2 regions of the Kitasatospora sp. NPDC049258 genome follow, and region 2 is predicted to be linked to the other one. Evidence: riboswitches for the same ligand, from Rfam matches in the RefSeq annotation. Region 2 holds a riboswitch; the other holds the start of a gene.
The links. A riboswitch is a leader RNA that binds a small molecule or an ion and turns the genes downstream of it on or off. The one in region 2 is predicted to bind glycine.
Positions count from the first base shown of each region.

Region 1: linked by a shared signal. The riboswitch ahead of gcvT (glycine cleavage system aminomethyltransferase GcvT) and the one ahead of gcvP (aminomethyl-transferring glycine dehydrogenase) in region 2 are both predicted to bind glycine.

Region 1 covers NZ_JBFAQT010000011.1:142,670-149,702, forward strand. The annotation lists gene glyA (serine hydroxymethyltransferase) at 1-108, opposite strand, end outside; gene gcvH (glycine cleavage system protein GcvH) at 197-577, opposite strand; gene gcvT (glycine cleavage system aminomethyltransferase GcvT) at 658-1,776, opposite strand; glycine riboswitch at 1,953-2,057, opposite strand; gene AB0K43_RS12520 (enhanced serine sensitivity protein SseB) at 2,216-3,004, shown strand; gene AB0K43_RS12525 (enhanced serine sensitivity protein SseB C-terminal domain-containing protein) at 3,279-4,091, shown strand; gene AB0K43_RS12530 (ABC transporter permease) at 4,707-5,699, shown strand; gene AB0K43_RS12535 (ABC transporter substrate-binding protein) at 5,813-7,033, shown strand, end outside.
Region 2 covers NZ_JBFAQT010000037.1:13,890-23,276, reverse strand. The annotation lists gene AB0K43_RS25070 (HAD domain-containing protein) at 1-166, shown strand, start outside; gene AB0K43_RS25065 (PhzF family phenazine biosynthesis protein) at 232-1,056, shown strand; gene AB0K43_RS25060 (CPBP family intramembrane glutamic endopeptidase) at 1,097-1,897, opposite strand; gene AB0K43_RS25055 (glutamate-cysteine ligase family protein) at 2,049-3,548, opposite strand; gene AB0K43_RS25050 (hypothetical protein) at 3,915-4,484, shown strand; gene AB0K43_RS25045 (DUF5999 family protein) at 4,820-5,014, shown strand; gene gcvP (aminomethyl-transferring glycine dehydrogenase) at 5,120-8,017, opposite strand; glycine riboswitch at 8,258-8,363, opposite strand; partial or broken gene AB0K43_RS25035 (PRC-barrel domain-containing protein) at 8,563-8,889, shown strand; gene AB0K43_RS25030 (DUF2382 domain-containing protein) at 9,007-9,387, shown strand, end outside.

The DNA.
Region 1 (7,033 bases), on a different contig from region 2:
CTCGGAGGCGATCATTTCGAGGGTGGTCTGCTGGCGGTGCAGCTCGGCGTCGACCGCGGTCGCGATCTCCGGGTCGAGTGCGTGCAGGGACTGGTTGAGAACCGTCATGAGTGGGTCTTCCCGTGGGGCTGGGCGGGTTACCTGAGGGGAAGGGGCCGTCCGCCGCGCTGCGGCCGGCCCCCTTTCACGCGGTGGTTCAGCCGCCGGTGGTGAAGGCGGTGTAGGCCTCGGCGTCGAGCAGCTCGTCGGTCGCCTCGACCTTGAGCTTGAACAGCCAGGCACCCTCGAAGGGCTCGCCGTTGACCAGCGCCGGGTCGTCGATGACGGCCTGGTTGATCTCGACGATCTCGCCGGTGGCCGGCGAGTACAGGTCGCTGACCGACTTGGTGGACTCGAGCTCACCACAGGTCTCGCCGGCGGTGACGCTCTCCCCGACCTCCGGGAGCTGGACGTACACGATGTCGCCGAGCGCGTCGGCGGCGTGCTTGGTGATGCCGACGGTGGAGACGCCGTCCGCGTCAGCCGCGGTCAGCCACTCGTGCTCCTTGGTGTACTGCAGGTGCGTGGGGTTGCTCATGAGGTCATTCTCCAGGATCGCAAGAGGGTAGGGCGAAGCCGTCCGCTGAGCGGACCGGACCAGGGGTTCGTACGGACGCCTCAGCGGGCGCGCTTGTAGAACGGCAGCGCGACGACCTCGACCGGCTCGTGCTTGCCGCGCACGTCGACCGCGACCGCGGTGCCGGGGGCGGCGTGCGCCGCGTCCACGTACGCGATGGCGATCGGCTTGCCCAGGGTGGGCGAGGGGGAGCCGGAGGTGATCCGGCCGATCGGGGTGCCGTCGGCGGAGACCACCGCGTACTCGGCGCGCGGGACGCGCTTGCCCTCGGAGACCAGGCCGACCAGCACCTGCGGCGGGTTGGTCCCGGCCGCCGCGGCGGCCTGCTCCAGCGCCTTGCGGCCGACGAACTCGCCGTCGTTGGTGGTCTTGTCGAAGCGGACCACCCGGCCCAGCCCCGCGTCGAACGGGGTCAGGTCGGTGGAGAGCTCGTGCCCGTACAGCGGCATGCCGGCCTCCAGGCGCAGCGTGTCGCGGCAGGACAGGCCGCACGGGACCAGGCCCTTGTCGGCGCCGGCCTCGGTCAGCGCCTGCCACAGGTGCTCGGCGTCGGCGGGGGCGGAGAAGATCTCGAAGCCGTCCTCGCCGGTGTAGCCGGTGCGGGCCAGCCAGACCTGCCGGCCGGCCACCGTGGCGGGCAGCAGCGCGTAGTACTTCAGACCCGGCAGGTCGGCGTCGGTCACCGAGGCCAGGATGCCGTTCGCCTCGGGGCCCTGGACGGCCAGCAGCGCGTAGGCGTCGCGGTCGTCGCGGACCACCGCGTCGAAGCCCTCGGCCCGCTCGGTCAGCGCGTCCAGCACCACCTGGGCGTTGGAGGCGTTGGCGACCACCATGTACTCGGTCTCGCCGGTGCGGTAGACGATCAGGTCGTCCAGGATGCCGCCGTCCTCGCGGCAGATCATGGTGTAGCGGGCGCGCAGCACGCCGAGCGCCGAGATGAAGCCGACCAGTGCGTGGTCCAGCAGCTCACCGGCCTGCGGGCCGGTGACGGTGATCTCGCCCATGTGCGAGAGGTCGAACAGGCCGGCCCTGGTCCGGACCGCGAGGTGCTCCTCGCGCTCCGAGCCGTAGCGCAGCGGCATGTCCCAGCCGGCGAAGTCGGTCATGGTGGCGCCGAGCGAGCGGTGCAGGGCGTCGAGTGCGGTGTGGCGCAGGGACATGGGGGCGGGACTCCTCGGCTGGCACTGACAGGAGCGCACCCGCGTCTGGACGCGGGCATGCGGGGGCGGAGTCTCCCCGTCTGTCGTCACAACCTGAGAGCTTCACCGCACATAAGAATGGCGGCTTGCACCGTGGGTGGGCGCACGGCGCGGCCGTGTCCACTTTCCAGATGTGCCTAGCCCGGGCGGTATGGGTGGCCTGAGAGATTCCGGGGAGGACTTGCTCCTTCGGCGCCGGCCCAGCCTTCAGAAGGCAATCCGGACTCTCCCGCGCGGGTTCGAGCGGCCAGTATGAAGTTCGATCGGGGCCATCATGGCATGCCCGGGCGGCCCGGGGGGAGGGGGGCCGGGCGATACGCTCTGCGGGACGGTTCTTCGGCCGGCGCACGGGCCGCGCGGCGCGTGGCTCGCCCGGCCAAGCTGGAAGGGGCAGAAGCGGATGGGGTACCCGGCGGGCGAGGCACAGCCTTGGACGGAGCCGGGCTCGGCTCCCGAGGGCGGGAGCTGGCCGGTCAACGAGCTGGAACAGGTGCTCACCGCGGCCCTGGGCGATCCGGGCGCCACACCCCGGGTGATCGAGGTGCTGGCCCGCAGCCAGGTCTGGATCCCGCTGCCGGCCGGCGCCGACCGGCAGGGCGAGTCGCTCGACCTGCCCACCATCGAGCTGGCCGGCGCCCCGTACGTGCCGGTGTTCTCCTCGCAGGAGGAGTTCCTGCGCCAGGCGCCGGGGATGGCCTTCGCGATCGCCCCGATGTGGGAGTTCGCCCGCGGGCTGCCGCTGGGGATCGGGATCGCGGTCAACCCCGAGGCGCCGGTGGGCATCCCGGTGCCGCCGGAGGGGGTGGGCGAGCTGCGCCGCGGCCCGCAGGGGGAGCGCGGCGAGGCCGTCCAGGAGGGCGCCCGGGTGGCCCTCAAGGAGCCCGAGCCGCACCAGGAGCCGTACGCCTTCCTGGCCGCCGCCGGTGCGGAACTCTCGTTGCTGCCGGAAGTGTTGACGGCCCGTCGGGCACTGGCCAAGGTGGAGGGCGAGGCCACGCTGCTCTACCTGGGCATCCAGCTCGACCCGGGGCTGCCGGCCGACCCGGCCCGGGTGGGCGAGGCGCTCGGCCGCGCGCTCGGAACCGCCGCTCCGGCCTGGGGCGTCCACCTGGTGCTGCTCGACCTGGCCGCCGACCCGGTGGTCGACTGGCTGCTGGCCCGGGTCCGGCCGTTCTACGTCCGGGGCTGAAGCGGTCCGAGGCCGGGCCGCAGTGGGCCGGGCGCCGCGGGCCCGCGGCGGTGCGGCCGCCCCAAGGACGAACCCCCCGGTAGGGGATGGCGGTATGACGGCTGTCGGCCCGGCCCAATAGGGTTGCTGCCGACAGCCCCGCGCGGCGGGGGCGCGGAGGCGACGGGACGGGCGAGAGCGAGGTGGGCGCGTGAGCGCGGGAGCGGCAGGCGGCGGCGCGCCGGGCCAGTGGGGCCCGGCTGCCGCGGCGCGTCCCGGTGGTGACCCGGGCGCGATCGAGCGCGCCCTGGGCCAGGTCGCGCCCGAGCGGTACGAGGCGTACGAGGCACTGCTGCGCGCGCTCGCCGAGGGCCAGGTCTGGATGCTGCTCTGGCACGGGCAGCCCGGCAGCCCGGACGCCCAGTACGGGAACATGGACATCGGCGGCCACGGCTACGCGCCGGCCGTCACGTCTCCCGGGCAGCTCACCGCCAGCGGCTGGGCCCGCGGCCACGAGGTGATCTCCGGGCTGGAGATCGCGGCCGCGCTCTACCGCACCCGCTGGGGCCTGTGGCTGGATCCGCACGTGCCCGGCGGCGGGGTCGGCGTGCCCTGGGCGGACCTGCGCCGGATCGCGGTCGGCCTGGACCGGCTGCCGGCCGGTCCGCTCCGGCTGAGCGAGCCGCAGCTGCAGGCGCCGCAGTTCTACGAGGTGCTGGTCCGGCAGGCGGCCGAGGTCCGCCCGCTGCGCTCGCTGCGGCAGGTCTGGGTCCGCCCGGCGCTGGGCGAGCCCTACCTGGCGATCGGCCTCGACCTGTACGACACCTCGCCGCCCGCGGTGGAGGCGGCCCGGGCGCTGGTCCAGCGCGCGGTCGCGCACGTGCCGGACGGCACGGCGGTGTCCACGGTGATGCTGGCCGACGAGTTCGACCCGGTCGCGATGTGGCTGCTGGCCAACGGGCGGCCGATCTTCGACCGCGAGGGCCACTACGGCCACTCGCAGGCCGCGCCCCCGCCGTATCCGGGGTACGGCTATCCGCCGCCGCAGCACGGGCAGTCCGTGGCGGGCTGGCAGCAGCAGCCGTGGCCCGGTTACCCCGGCCGCTGAAACAGGTTCGTACACCATTTCCCTGAGCACCCGACGGGTTTTTCCCGGGCGGGTGCTCCGGCCTGCCGTGGCGGCGACCACCTGGCAGTTCTCCGCCATTGGCGACCTTCCGTCAGCATGCGTCTTGACAGGCGAGTAACACCTGTGTGAAGAGCGATATGCGGCGGAAACAGTCGTGCATGCAGGCAGATCACGGTTGGGCATCCTTCCCTTGTGAGGTCTGGCGCAAAGCTGTCCGAATGACACAGAGTTCTGCGCAATGCAGAGCGCGTGAACGAGCCCCACGAAGGCGAGCGCGCCAGCCGAAAGTCACAGGTCCGTGCGATGAGCATTCCGCCCGGACCGCACCGCGCACATCTGCACCGCCCGCACCACTCAGCACCATCCCTGAAGTCCAGCCTCCACTGACCCGACCCCCACGCCGAGTCAGCGGTCGGCTCCCCCTGAAAACGAACTCTGCACCGCCGCAACGGTTTTCGGTACCACCGCACCGCTCTGCACACGCACCTGTCACGATCCCGGGCCACCCGGGGCCAGGCCCGGACCGGGCCCGGGCCCGGCCGGGGGCGCGACACCGTGGGCCGGCCACCGTCGGCGAGGGGAACGAACTGACTCATGAGCACACCCACCGAGACCACCGGTACCGAGGCCGAGGCGACGCCCGCCGCGGTCGCCGGCCCGTCCAAGAAGATCGAAGGACGGTCTCCCGGCCGGATCGCCTGGGACCGACTGAAGCGTGACAAGGTCGCCCTGACCGGCGGCGTCGTGGTGATCCTGCTGATCCTGGTGGCACTCTTCGCCCCGGTCCTCACCGCGATGTTCGGCCACCCGGTCGACGAGCCGCACCCGGATCAGATCAACCCCGACCTGGGCCTGCCCAACCACCCCTTCGGTGGGATGAGCGGCGACTTCCTGCTGGGCGTGGACCCGACCTTCGGTCGGGACGTCTTCAGCCGGATCATCTACGGCGCCCGGATCTCGCTCGGCGTGGCCTTCTCCGCGGCGATCGTCTCCGTGGTGATCGGCGTGGTGATGGGCATCGCGGCCGGCTACTTCGGCGGCTGGGTCGACTCGGTGATCAGCCGGGTGATGGATGTCCTGCTCGCCTTCCCGCAGCTGCTGTTCAGCATCGCGCTGGTCTCGGTGATGCCCAACTCCCTGCTGGGAGTGGACGGCAGCCTGCTGCGGATGGGCATCCTGGTCCTGGTGATCGGATTCTTCGGCTGGCCGTACATCGGGCGCATCGTCCGGGGGCAGGCGATGTCGCTGCGGCACCGCGAATTCGTGGACGCGGCGCGCAGCCTGGGCGCCGGCCGGGCGCACATCCTCTTCCGCGAGCTGCTGCCCAACCTGGTGGCGCCGATCCTGGTCTACGCGACCCTGATCATCCCCACCAACATCCTCAGCGAGGCCGCACTCAGCTTCCTCGGCGCCGGCGTCAAGCCGCCCACGCCGTCCTGGGGTCAGATGCTGTCCGCCGCGACCAAGATCTACCAGGCCGACCCGACCTACATGGTCGTCCCCGGTGTGGCCATCTTCGTCACCGTGCTCGCCTTCAACCTCTTCGGTGACGGCCTGCGTGACGCGCTCGACCCCAAGGGCACCTGAGCCCGCACAGTCCACAGTCCCGGCAGGGCCTGTCTGTTCCTGCCACACCCCCACGGGGCGTCAGCCCCGGCGGACCGTCCGGGCCCGCACATCTCCAGGAGGATTCAGTTCCCATGACGCGTAACAGGACGCTCGCCGCCGCAGCCCTGGTGGCCTCGCTGGCCCTCACCACCGCCGCGTGCGGCGGCAGCAAGGGCGGCGGCACCGGCGACGGCGGCGCCACCAAGGCCGCCAGCGCGGGCTTCAACGCCGCTGCCGAGAAGGTGGTGAACCCGTCCGACAAGAAGGGCGGCACCCTCAACCTCTGGACCAGCACGGATGCCGACTCCTGGGACCCGGGCCGCGCCTACTACGCCTCGGTCTGGAACTTCGAGCGCTTCTACGCCCGCACCCTGCTGGCCTTCGACGCCAAGCCGGGCAAGGACGGCCTGAAGCTCGTTCCCGACCTGGCCGCCGACCAGCCGACCATCGCGGCCGACGGCAAGACCTACACCTTCAAGCTCAAGCCCGGCGTGAAGTTCGAGGACGGCTCGGCCATCACCTCGAAGGACATCAAGTACGGCATCGAGCGCATCTTCGCCCAGGACGTCGTCTCCGGCGGCCCGACCTACCTGATCAACTCGCTGGACCAGGGCCAGAACTACAAGGGCCCCTACACCGACACCGACCCCAACAAGCTGGGTCTGAAGACGGTGGAGACCCCGGACGACAGCACGATCGTCTTCCACCTGGACAAGGCGGACTCCTCCTTCCCGTACCTGCTGGCGATGGGCTCGGCCTCGCCGGTCCCGCAGAAGCTGGACACCGGCAGCAAGTACGGTGACCACCCGGTCTCCTCCGGTCCGTACAAGTTCAAGACCATCGACCCGGGCAAGTCGGTCGAGCTGGTCCGCAACGAGAGCTGGGACGCGGCCACCGACCCGTTCCGCAAGGCGCTGCCGGACACCGTCAAGCTGACCATCACCACCAACGCCGACGACATGGACGCCCGTCTGCTCGAGGGCAGCGCGGACATCGACTTCAGCCAGACCGGCCTCTCCCAGGCCGCCCAGGTCAAGGTGCTGCAGGACCCGGCGCTCAAGGCCAACACGGACGACCCGTACAACGGCTTCATCCGCTACATCACGGTCGTCCCGAAGGTCGCCCCCTTCGACAACGAGCACTGCCGCAAGGCCGTCATGTACGCGGCCGACACCACCGCGCTGCAGACCGCCCGCGGCGGCTCGGTGGCCGGCTCGACCTACGGCTCGATGCTGCCCCCGAACATCCTGGGCTCGGACGACTACGACCCGTTCGGTCTGACCAAGGGCAAGCCCGACCTGGCCAAGGCCAAG
Region 2 (9,387 bases):
CGCCTGGGTCGACGACGTCATCCCGTCCAGCCTGCTGCGCCGCACCGTGCTGCGGCGGGACCGGCTGCTGCTGCGGATCGACCCCGGCCAGGGGCTGCAGCGCCGGCACGTGGACCGGCTGCTGTCCCGGCCGCCGGCGGTCGGCCGGCTGCGCCGGTCGGGCTGAGCGCCGGTCCACCGGCCGTCGATTGGCATTGTCGGTCACCACCCGATCGGGGATAGATTCACCGCATGCGAATCCGGATCATCGACGCCTTCACCGACCGCGCGTACAGCGGTAACCCCGCCGCCGTCTGCCTGCTCGACGGGCCCGACTGGCCCGGGTCCGAGCAGATGCGCCGGATCGCCGCCGAGATGAACCTCTCGGAGACCGCTTTCGCCCTGCCGCTGCCCGGTGGCGAGGCCGACTGGGGCCTGCGCTGGTTCACCCCGGTCGAGGAGGTCAACCTGTGCGGCCACGGCACCCTGGCGACGGTGCACGCGCTGCACGCCGACGGCCTGCTCGGCGAGGGCTGGGTCCGGTTCGACACCCGGGGCGGGCTGCTGCGCGCGCTGTGCGAGGCGGACGGCACCATCACCCTGGACTTCCCCGCCAACCCGCACCTGCCGATCGACCCGCCGCCCGGCCTCGAACAGGCCCTCGGCCGGCCGGTGCTGGCGGCGTTCGAGACCGGCGCGCTGGCCGACTGCCTGATCCTGCTGCCCAGCGAGCACGCCGTACGGGCGCTGTGCCCGGATCTCGGCGCGCTGGCCCGGCTGCCGGTCCGCGGCGTCCTGATCACCGCACCGGCCGACGATCCGGCCGCCGGCTACGACTTCGTCTCGCGCTACTTCGCCCCCGCCGTCGGGATCGCCGAGGACCCGGTGACCGGCAGCGCGCACACCGCGCTCGCGCCGTACTGGGCGCAGCAGCTCGGCCGGACCAAGGTCACGGGGTACCAGGCCTCCCCCCGCGGCGGCCTGGTGCGCTGCGAGGTGACCGGCGACCGGGTGCTGCTGGCCGGGCGCGCCGTCACCGTGCTGGACGGCACGCTGCGGGCACTGCCCGCCGGCTGACCGGCCGGCCCGCCCCGGGCCTCCCGGAGCCCGGGGCGGCTCAGCCGGTGGGCAGCCAGCCGACGTGGCCCGCCAGCAGGGCGTAGCCGACGAAGGCGACCGTGTCGATCAGCGCGTGCGCCACCACGAACGGCATCACCCGGCCCCAGCGGCGGTACAGCAGGCAGAACACCGCGCCCATCACCATGTTGCCGACCAGCCCGCCGATCCCCTGGTACAGGTGGTACGAGCCGCGCAGCAGCGAGCTGGCCAGCACCATCGCGGGCCAGCTCCAGCCGAGCTGCCGCAGCCGGCGCAGCAGGTAGCCGAGGACGACCACCTCCTCCAGCACCGCGTTCTGCCAGGCCGAGGCGACCAGCACCGGGATCCGCCACCAGACGTCGGGCAGCCCGGAGGGCGCCACCGTCAGGTTGACGTCCGCCGCCTGCGCGGCCAGGTAGAGCCCGAGGCCGGTACCGCCGATCACGGCCGCCACCGCCGCGCCGCGCCGCAGGTCGGACAGCTTGCGGGTGAGGTCGAAGCCGAGCACCCGCAGTGAGGTGCCCTCGCGGACCAGCAGGTAGCCGACCAGCACCACCGGCATCAGGCCGCGGGCGATGTAGTAGAGCTGCCAGGCCAGGTCCAGCCAGGGGCGGCCCGGGGCGCGCGAACCGTTCAGCACCGCGACCTGCTGGCCGAGCGCGCCCGCCTCGGTGAGCGAGCCGACGAAGCTGATCGCCGCCGAGAGCCCGCTGGCCCCGAGCGAGAGGCCGAGGACGATCAGGAGTTCCACGGCCAGCAGCCGGCGGGAGCCGACGGCGGCCCCTCCCGCCGGGTCGGACTCGGTCGAAGCGGTCGTCACCTGGTCTCCAGCGCGCGGTGCCCTGCCCCGCGGCCGGTACTCCCCGAGGCCCGGTGGCCTGAGCGACCTCCGGGCCGATCATCCTTCCACAGCCGGATGAGAACCCGCAGCGCCCACCGCGCGCCACCCGCGCGGCCCCTGGCGGCGGCCGCTACCCCACCGGCCAGGTGTGCACCGGCTCACCCCCGCGCATGTGCTCCAGGTAGCGCCGGGTCATCGCGGCGATCGCCGCCTGCGGGTCCATCCCGAACTGCTCGCGCAGCCGGTGCACGGTGGCCGCCTGCCAGGCCGCGCCGTTGGTGCGGCGCAGGCAGCGCTGCTCGATGATGCCCAGGTAGCGGTCCCGGTCGGCCGGCTCGATGCCCCACTCGTCCAGCCCCTGGTAGGCCAGCGGCAGCAGCTCGTTCAGCACCAGGTCGGTGGCGGCGACCGGGGCGGGGCCCCGGCCGGAGCGGCCCCGGCCCGGCCAGTGCAGCACCGCGTCGATGCCGTACCGGGCGGCGGTGTGGAAGTTCTCGTCCGCCTGGGCGAACGGCAGCCTGGTCCAGATCGGCCGGGGCTGCTCGGCCAGCACCCGGACCAGACCGTAGTAGAAGGCCGCGTTGGCCAGGGTGTCGGCCACCGTCGGCCCGGCCGGCAGGCAGCGGTTCTCCACCCTCAGGTGGGCCACGCCGTCCGCGATGTCGTACACCGGCCGGTTCCAGCGGTAGATGGTGCCGTTGTGCAGCCGCATCTCGGCCAGCCTGGGCACGCCGCCGGAGGCCAGCACCTTGGCCGGGTCCTCGTCGTCGCAGATCGGCAGCAGGGCCGGGAAGTAGCGCAGGTTCTCGGCGAACAGGTCGAGCACCGAGGAGACCCAGCGCTCGCCGAACCAGGTTATGGGGCGCACACCTTGCGCTTTGAGCTCGGCCGAACGGGTGTCACAGGCCTGTTGGAACAGCACGGGGCGCGTCTCGCGCCAGAGCTCCCGCCCGAACAGGAAGGGCGAGTTGGCGCCGAGCGCGAGCTGGACGGAGGAGATCGCCTGGGCCGCGTTCCAGACCGAGGCGAACCGCTCCGGGGTGACCTGAAGGTGCAGCTGGAGCGAGGTCGCGGCGGCCTCGGCCACCATCGAGACCGACTCCACGGCCAGGTGCTCGACCCCCTCGATGTCCAGCGCGATGTCCTCCCCGCGGGCGGCCAGGATCTGGTCGCTGAGCAGGGTGTACCGGTCGTTGTGGGACATCGCCTCGACCCCGGTGTGGTCCAGGTCGAGGGTCGGCAGGATCCCCACCATGGCGATCCGGGCACCGACCTCGGCCGCCTTGCGGTCGGCGTAGCGCAGGCCGGTGTCGACCTCCTCGCGCAGGTCCTCCAGCACATGACCGCCCAGCCGCCGGGGTGCGATGTTCACCTCGACGTTGAACTGGCCGAGCTCGGTCTGGAAGTCGGCGGAGGCGATCGACTGCAGCACCCGGGTGTTCCCCAGCACCGGCATGCCCTGCTCGTCCACCAGGTTGAGCTCGATCTCCAGGCCCATCATCGCCCTCGGCCGGTCGAACCGCTGCTCGCGCAGCATCCGTTCCAGCACGTCCAGACAGGACTGCAGCTTGCGGCGGTAGAGCTGCCGGTCGGACAGCTCCGCGCGGGTCGCCACGACCTTCTCGCCCATGGGTGCTCTCCCCTACCCCTCGGTCGACGGTGCAAGCAATATGCCCATCCGGAAGATCGATAGCCCGTCGACTCGAACACGTCGCCGGGACAAGAATCCTGACCCTCTTTCAGTGACACCTCGACTTGTGCGGCACCACCGAACGTGATAAGAAGGTCACCCTGCGCACCTGTTCGAGTAGAATTCGCACTGCGCCCCGGCCCGGTCGCCCGCCACTCGACCCTTCAGCCGACATCGGCTGGTCGACGGCGGGCCCGCGCACGCACCGCGATCATGCCCAACCGGACATGGCCAGGCCCCGCCACATCGACGCCATGCCGGTATGCCGCACTCGCACGCCGATCTCGCACGGAGAGGCGACTCACCATGACCATGCAGACCCCTCAGCCCCCGCCCAGCGCACTGCGCGCGGTGCTGGCCGCCCTCGACTCCGAGGCCGGACTCCGCCAGCCGGCGGCCTCCGTCCTGCGCCACGGCCCCGGCCCGCTGCTGCCCGCCCACCCCCTGGCGGTGTACGTGCTGGAGCACCCCGGCGCGAGTCCCACCGAGGCGAGGCGCACCGGGTGGCGGTTCCTGATCAAGAACGGGGCCGGCGAGTTCGCGGCCTCGGCCGAGGTGGTCGAAAACCCTGGTGGGCACACCTTCTCGCACTTCACGGCGGGCCCCTACCTGGATTCCACGCTGCGGGCGCTGCGGCAGGCCTGGCAGCTGGCCCAGGCCTCGCACTCCCGGCACCAGCCGAGGCTGCTCTCGATGCCGGGCCACTACGCGACGGCGCTGTGGCTACACAGCCCCGCCCCCGGCGAGGATCTGATCATCCCGCTCGCCCCGGCCCCGGTGGGCGTCACCGCGCACCGGATCTACCCGGCGGCCGAGTTGCTGGCCACCCTCGACCACTCCCCCGTCGCCACCCCCGTGCTGCTCGGCGGTTCCTGACCTCGCACCCACCGGCTCCCGCGCCGGCACCACCCGGACGGGCCATTCGCGACTGACCGATTCGAGTCAGTCATGGATGGCCCGTCCGGCGTTCGGCAAGGCCACGGACCCGCCGGTCGGGTGGTCTCCGGCCCGGACCTGTGGCGCAACTCACGAAAAGGCTGCGCGAGGGCATCCGGATGCCGACACTGGGAACCAGCACGGAGGACCAGCTGTCCTACCCGGTGCGGAGCCGGTTCACACCTGAGCCGGCCGGCAGGATCCGCCGGCAGGGCGGCGCCCAGGGGGGTGGCCGTGCGGCGGGTGTGGATCGCGAGCGAAGCGAGGGTACAACGATGTGCCAGCACCGACCTGAGTGTCCTACCGCCGACTCCCCCGACCGCGAGGCGGCCGTCCCCGTGGCGCTCCACCCCGACCAGGGGTGGAGCCTGTTGTGCAACGGCGTCCTGCTCTTCGAGGACACCGGCGAGCTGCTGCCCGACGGCCGGGTGATCGCACCGCACCGGCCGCTGGCCCTCGCCGCGCTCTGACGGCGCGCGGCGGCACCGAGCCGGACCCAGCAGCACCGGGCGAGCACCGGGCAAGGCCGAGGGCCCCGGAGGAGTCGATCCTCCGGGGCCCTCGGTTCACCGGGCTCAGACGCCGTACTCGTCCAGCGGCGGGCAGGAGCAGACCAGGTTGCGGTCGCCGTAGGCGCCGTCGATCCGGCTCACCGGCGGCCAGTACTTGTCGGCGGGGTTGACGCCGGCCGGGAAGACGGCTTCCTGGCGGCTGTAGGCGTGCTCCCAGTCACCGGCCATGGTGGCGGCGGTGTGCGGGGCGTTGCGCAGCGGGTTGTCCTCGGCCGGCCAGGCACCGGAGCCGACCTTCTCGATCTCCGCGCGGATCTCGATCATCGCGGCGCAGAACCGGTCGATCTCGTGCAGGTCCTCGGACTCGGTGGGCTCGATCATCAGCGTGCCGGCCACCGGGAAGGACATGGTCGGGGCGTGGAAGCCGTAGTCGATCAGACGCTTGGCGATGTCGTCCACGCTCACCCCCGTCTCCTTGGTGAGCGGGCGCAGGTCGATGATGCACTCGTGCGCGACCAGGCCGCCGGGGCCGGTGTAGAGCACGGGGTAGTGCGGGGCGAGCCGCTTGGCGATGTAGTTGGCGTTCAGCACCGCGACCTGGGTGGCGCGCTTGAGGCCCTCGCCGCCCATCAGCCGGACGTACGCCCAGGAGATCGGCAGGATCGCGGCGGAGCCCCAGGGAGCGGCCGAGATCGGGCCGACACCGGTGGCCGGGCCGGCCTCGCTCTGCAGCGGGTGGTTGGGCAGGTACGGCGCGAGGTGCGCGCGCACCGCGACCGGGCCGACGCCCGGGCCGCCGCCACCGTGCGGGATGCAGAAGGTCTTGTGCAGGTTCAGGTGCGAGACGTCCGCGCCGAACTTGCCCGGCTTGGCGAGGCCGACCAGGGCGTTCAGGTTGGCACCGTCCACGTACACCTGGCCGCCGGCCTCGTGCACCATGGCGCAGATCTGGGTGATCTCGGTCTCGTACACGCCGTGGGTGGACGGGTAGGTGACCATCAGCACCGAGAGCTGGTCGCGGTGCTGCTCGATCTTGGCCTTGAGGTCCTCGACGTCCACGTCGCCGTCGACCAGGGTCTTCACCACGACCACCCGCATGCCGGCCATCACGGCGGAGGCCGCGTTGGTGCCGTGCGCGGAGGACGGGATCAGGCAGACGTCGCGCTCGGCGTCGCCGTTGGCCAGGTGGTAGGCGCGGACCGCGAGCAGGCCGGCCAGCTCACCCTGGGAGCCGGCGTTCGGCTGGATCGAGACGGCGTCGTAGCCGGTCACCTCGACCAGCTGCTGCTCCAGCTCGCGGATCAGGCTGAGGAAGCCGCCGACCTGCTCGACCGGCGCGAACGGGTGCAGCTGGCCGAACTCGGGCCAGGTCACCGGCTCCATCTCGGTGGTGGCGTTGAGCTTCATGGTGCAGGAGCCCAGCGGGATCATGCCGCGGTCCAGCGCGTAGTCACGGTCCGACAGGCGGCGCAGGTAGCGCAGCATCGCGGTCTCCGAGCGGTGGCTGTGGAAGACCGGGTGGGTCAGGTACTCGTCCGCGCGCAGCAGCCCGGCGGGCAGCGTGTCGGCGGCCTCGGCCACCTTGACGTCCTTCAGGCCGAAGGCGGCCCAGACGGCGGCCAGGTGCTCCCGGGTGGTGGTCTCGTCGCAGGAGATCGAGACGGTGTCGGCGCCGGCCCGGAACAGGTTGATCCCGGCCTCGGCCGCGGCGGCGACCACCTCGGCGGCGCGGCCGGGGACGCGCGCGGTGACGGTGTCGAAGAACGCGCCGTGGGCGAGCTCGACGCCGCCGGCCCGCAGGCCCTCGGCCAGGGCGGCGGCGTAGCGGTGGGTGCGGCGGGCGATGTCGGCCAGGCCGTCGGGGCCGTGGTAGACCGCGTACATCGAGGCCATCACGGCGAGCAGCACCTGGGCGGTGCAGATGTTGCTGGTGGCCTTCTCGCGGCGGATGTGCTGCTCGCGGGTCTGCAGCGCCAGGCGGTAGGCCCGGTTGCCGTCCACGTCGACCGACACGCCGACCAGGCGGCCGGGCAGGTTGCGGGCGAACTGGGCGCGCACGGCCAGGTAGCCGGCGTGCGGGCCGCCGAAGCCCATCGGCACGCCGAACCGCTGCGAGGTGCCGCAGGCGATGTCGGCGCCGAGCTCGCCCGGCGACTTCAGCAGGGTCAGCGCCAGCAGGTCGGCGGCGACCGCGACGACCGCGCCGAGGCCGTGCGCCTGCTGGATCAGCGGCGCCAGGTCGCGCACCACGCCGGAGGCGCCGGGGTACTGGAGCAGCACGCCGAAGACGCCGCGCTCCGCGATCTCGGCCGGGATGCCCTCGGACAGGTCGGCGACGACCACCTCGACGCCGGTCGGGACGGCGCGGGTCTCGATCACCGCCACGGTCTGCGGCAGGGTGTCGGCGTCGATCAGGAAGACCCCGCCCTTGACCTTGGTGACCCGGCGGGCCAGCGCCATCGCCTCGGCGGCGGCGGTGCCCTCATCGAGCAGCGAGGACCCGGAGGTGTCCAGGCCGGTCAGGTCGGAGACCAGGGTCTGGAAGTTGAGCAGCGCCTCCAGCCGGCCCTGCGAGATCTCCGGCTGGTACGGGGTGTAGGCGGTGTACCAGGCCGGGTTCTCCAGCACGTTGCGCAGGATCACCGGCGGGGTGAAGGTGCCGTAGTAGCCCAGGCCGATCATCGAGGTGAACACCTGGTTGCGGGCGGCGAGGGCGCGCAGCTCGGCGAGCACCTGGGCCTCGCTGCGGCCGGCCGGCAGGCCCAGCGCGGTCAGGCTCTTGATGGCGTCCGGGACGGCGGCGTCGGACAGCTCGTCCAGGGAGCCGTAGCCCACCTGGGCCAGCATCTTCTCCTGGGCGGCGACGTCGGGGCCGATGTGGCGGGTCTCGAAGGGGCTGGCCTGCTCGAGCTCGGCGAGGGTGGCGTCGCTGCGGCGACCGTTGGTCGGCTGGGCGTTCATGGGGGTCGAAGCCTCCTGGTCGATGACCGGCTGGGGTGCGGACGCCGACCGGTCGTCACCGCCGTGGGGACAGCGGGGAACCTTGAGCGCACGAACCCGACAGGCCTCCCCCTCTGTCATCGGGACCTGAGAGCTTCGCCCGCGCGGGAGGCCCGGAGGCCACCCGCCGGCTTGCACCGTCGGTGAAGGTGGTGCCGTCGGCTCCCGCGCCGGCGGTCCTGCCTTGCTTTCCAGAGTGACCTGTCCCACACGGTACGGGTGCCTGAGAGATTCCGGGGAGGAGTTGCTCCTTCGGCGCCCTGACGCCCGGCTTCGGCGGGCTCAGGGACTCTCCCGAGCGGGCTCGGCGGTCGCCGCCCAGGGTACCAGCGAGTTTCCCGCGGATCACGGGCCAGGGGCGGCGGATCCGGCGCCGCCGTGCCCCGGACGGCGGCGCCCGGGTCGCCCACGTCCGATTGATGGCTTTTCGTGTGAAGTGGCGGGCGGCCAGCTCCTTCGACCGCCCCCTCACGGCCATTCGCAGGAGCAGTTGGACGGAGGACAGCGTGCAGACCGATATCGATCCGCGCGACCTGATCGGACACAAGGCGGTCGACCGGAACGGTGACAAGATCGGCACGGTCGACGAGGTGTACCTCGACGACGCCACCGGCGAGCCTGAGTGGGCCGCGGTGCGGACCGGGATCTTCGGCCGGGACGCCTTCGTCCCACTGACCACCAGCGAGTTCGCCGGCGACGAGTTGCGGGTCCCGTACGACAAGTCGCTGATCAAGGAGTCTCCGGACTTCGGGGTGGGCCAGCACCTCTCCCCGGCGCAGGAGCTCCAGCTCTACCGCTACTACGGCCTGGACGCGGGCGGCCCGACACCGCCGGTCCCGGCCTCCAACGGTTCGGCGGCAGCGGCGACGACCGCGGCGGCCGCGACCGTGGCGGCGGGCGACCGCAGCAAGGACCTGGACTTCGGCAAGGTCTCCTCCGGCCCGGCCACGATGGCCCCGCCCGAGTCCTCGGCGTCCTCGTCGATGACCGCCCCGCCGTCCTTCGGCTCGGCCCCGCCGACCGCCGTGCCGATGGCGGTACCGATGACGGCACCCGCCGAGGCGCCCATGGTGCACGGCAGCCCGATGGCCACGGCGCTGCACACCGCGCCGCCGAGGCCCGCGCCCGAGACCCGGATGCCGGAGGAGAAGCGGCCCGAGCAGGAGCGGCCCGCGGAGCGGCAGCCCGAGCCCGAGCGGCCGGCCGGCCCGGCGCCGAGCGCGCCGAGCGGCCCGGTGGAGGTCACCTGCCGGGAGGAGCGCCTCGACATCACCACCCAGTGGCACGTGCTGGGCACCGCCCGGCTGCGCAAGTTCGTCACGAGCGAGCCG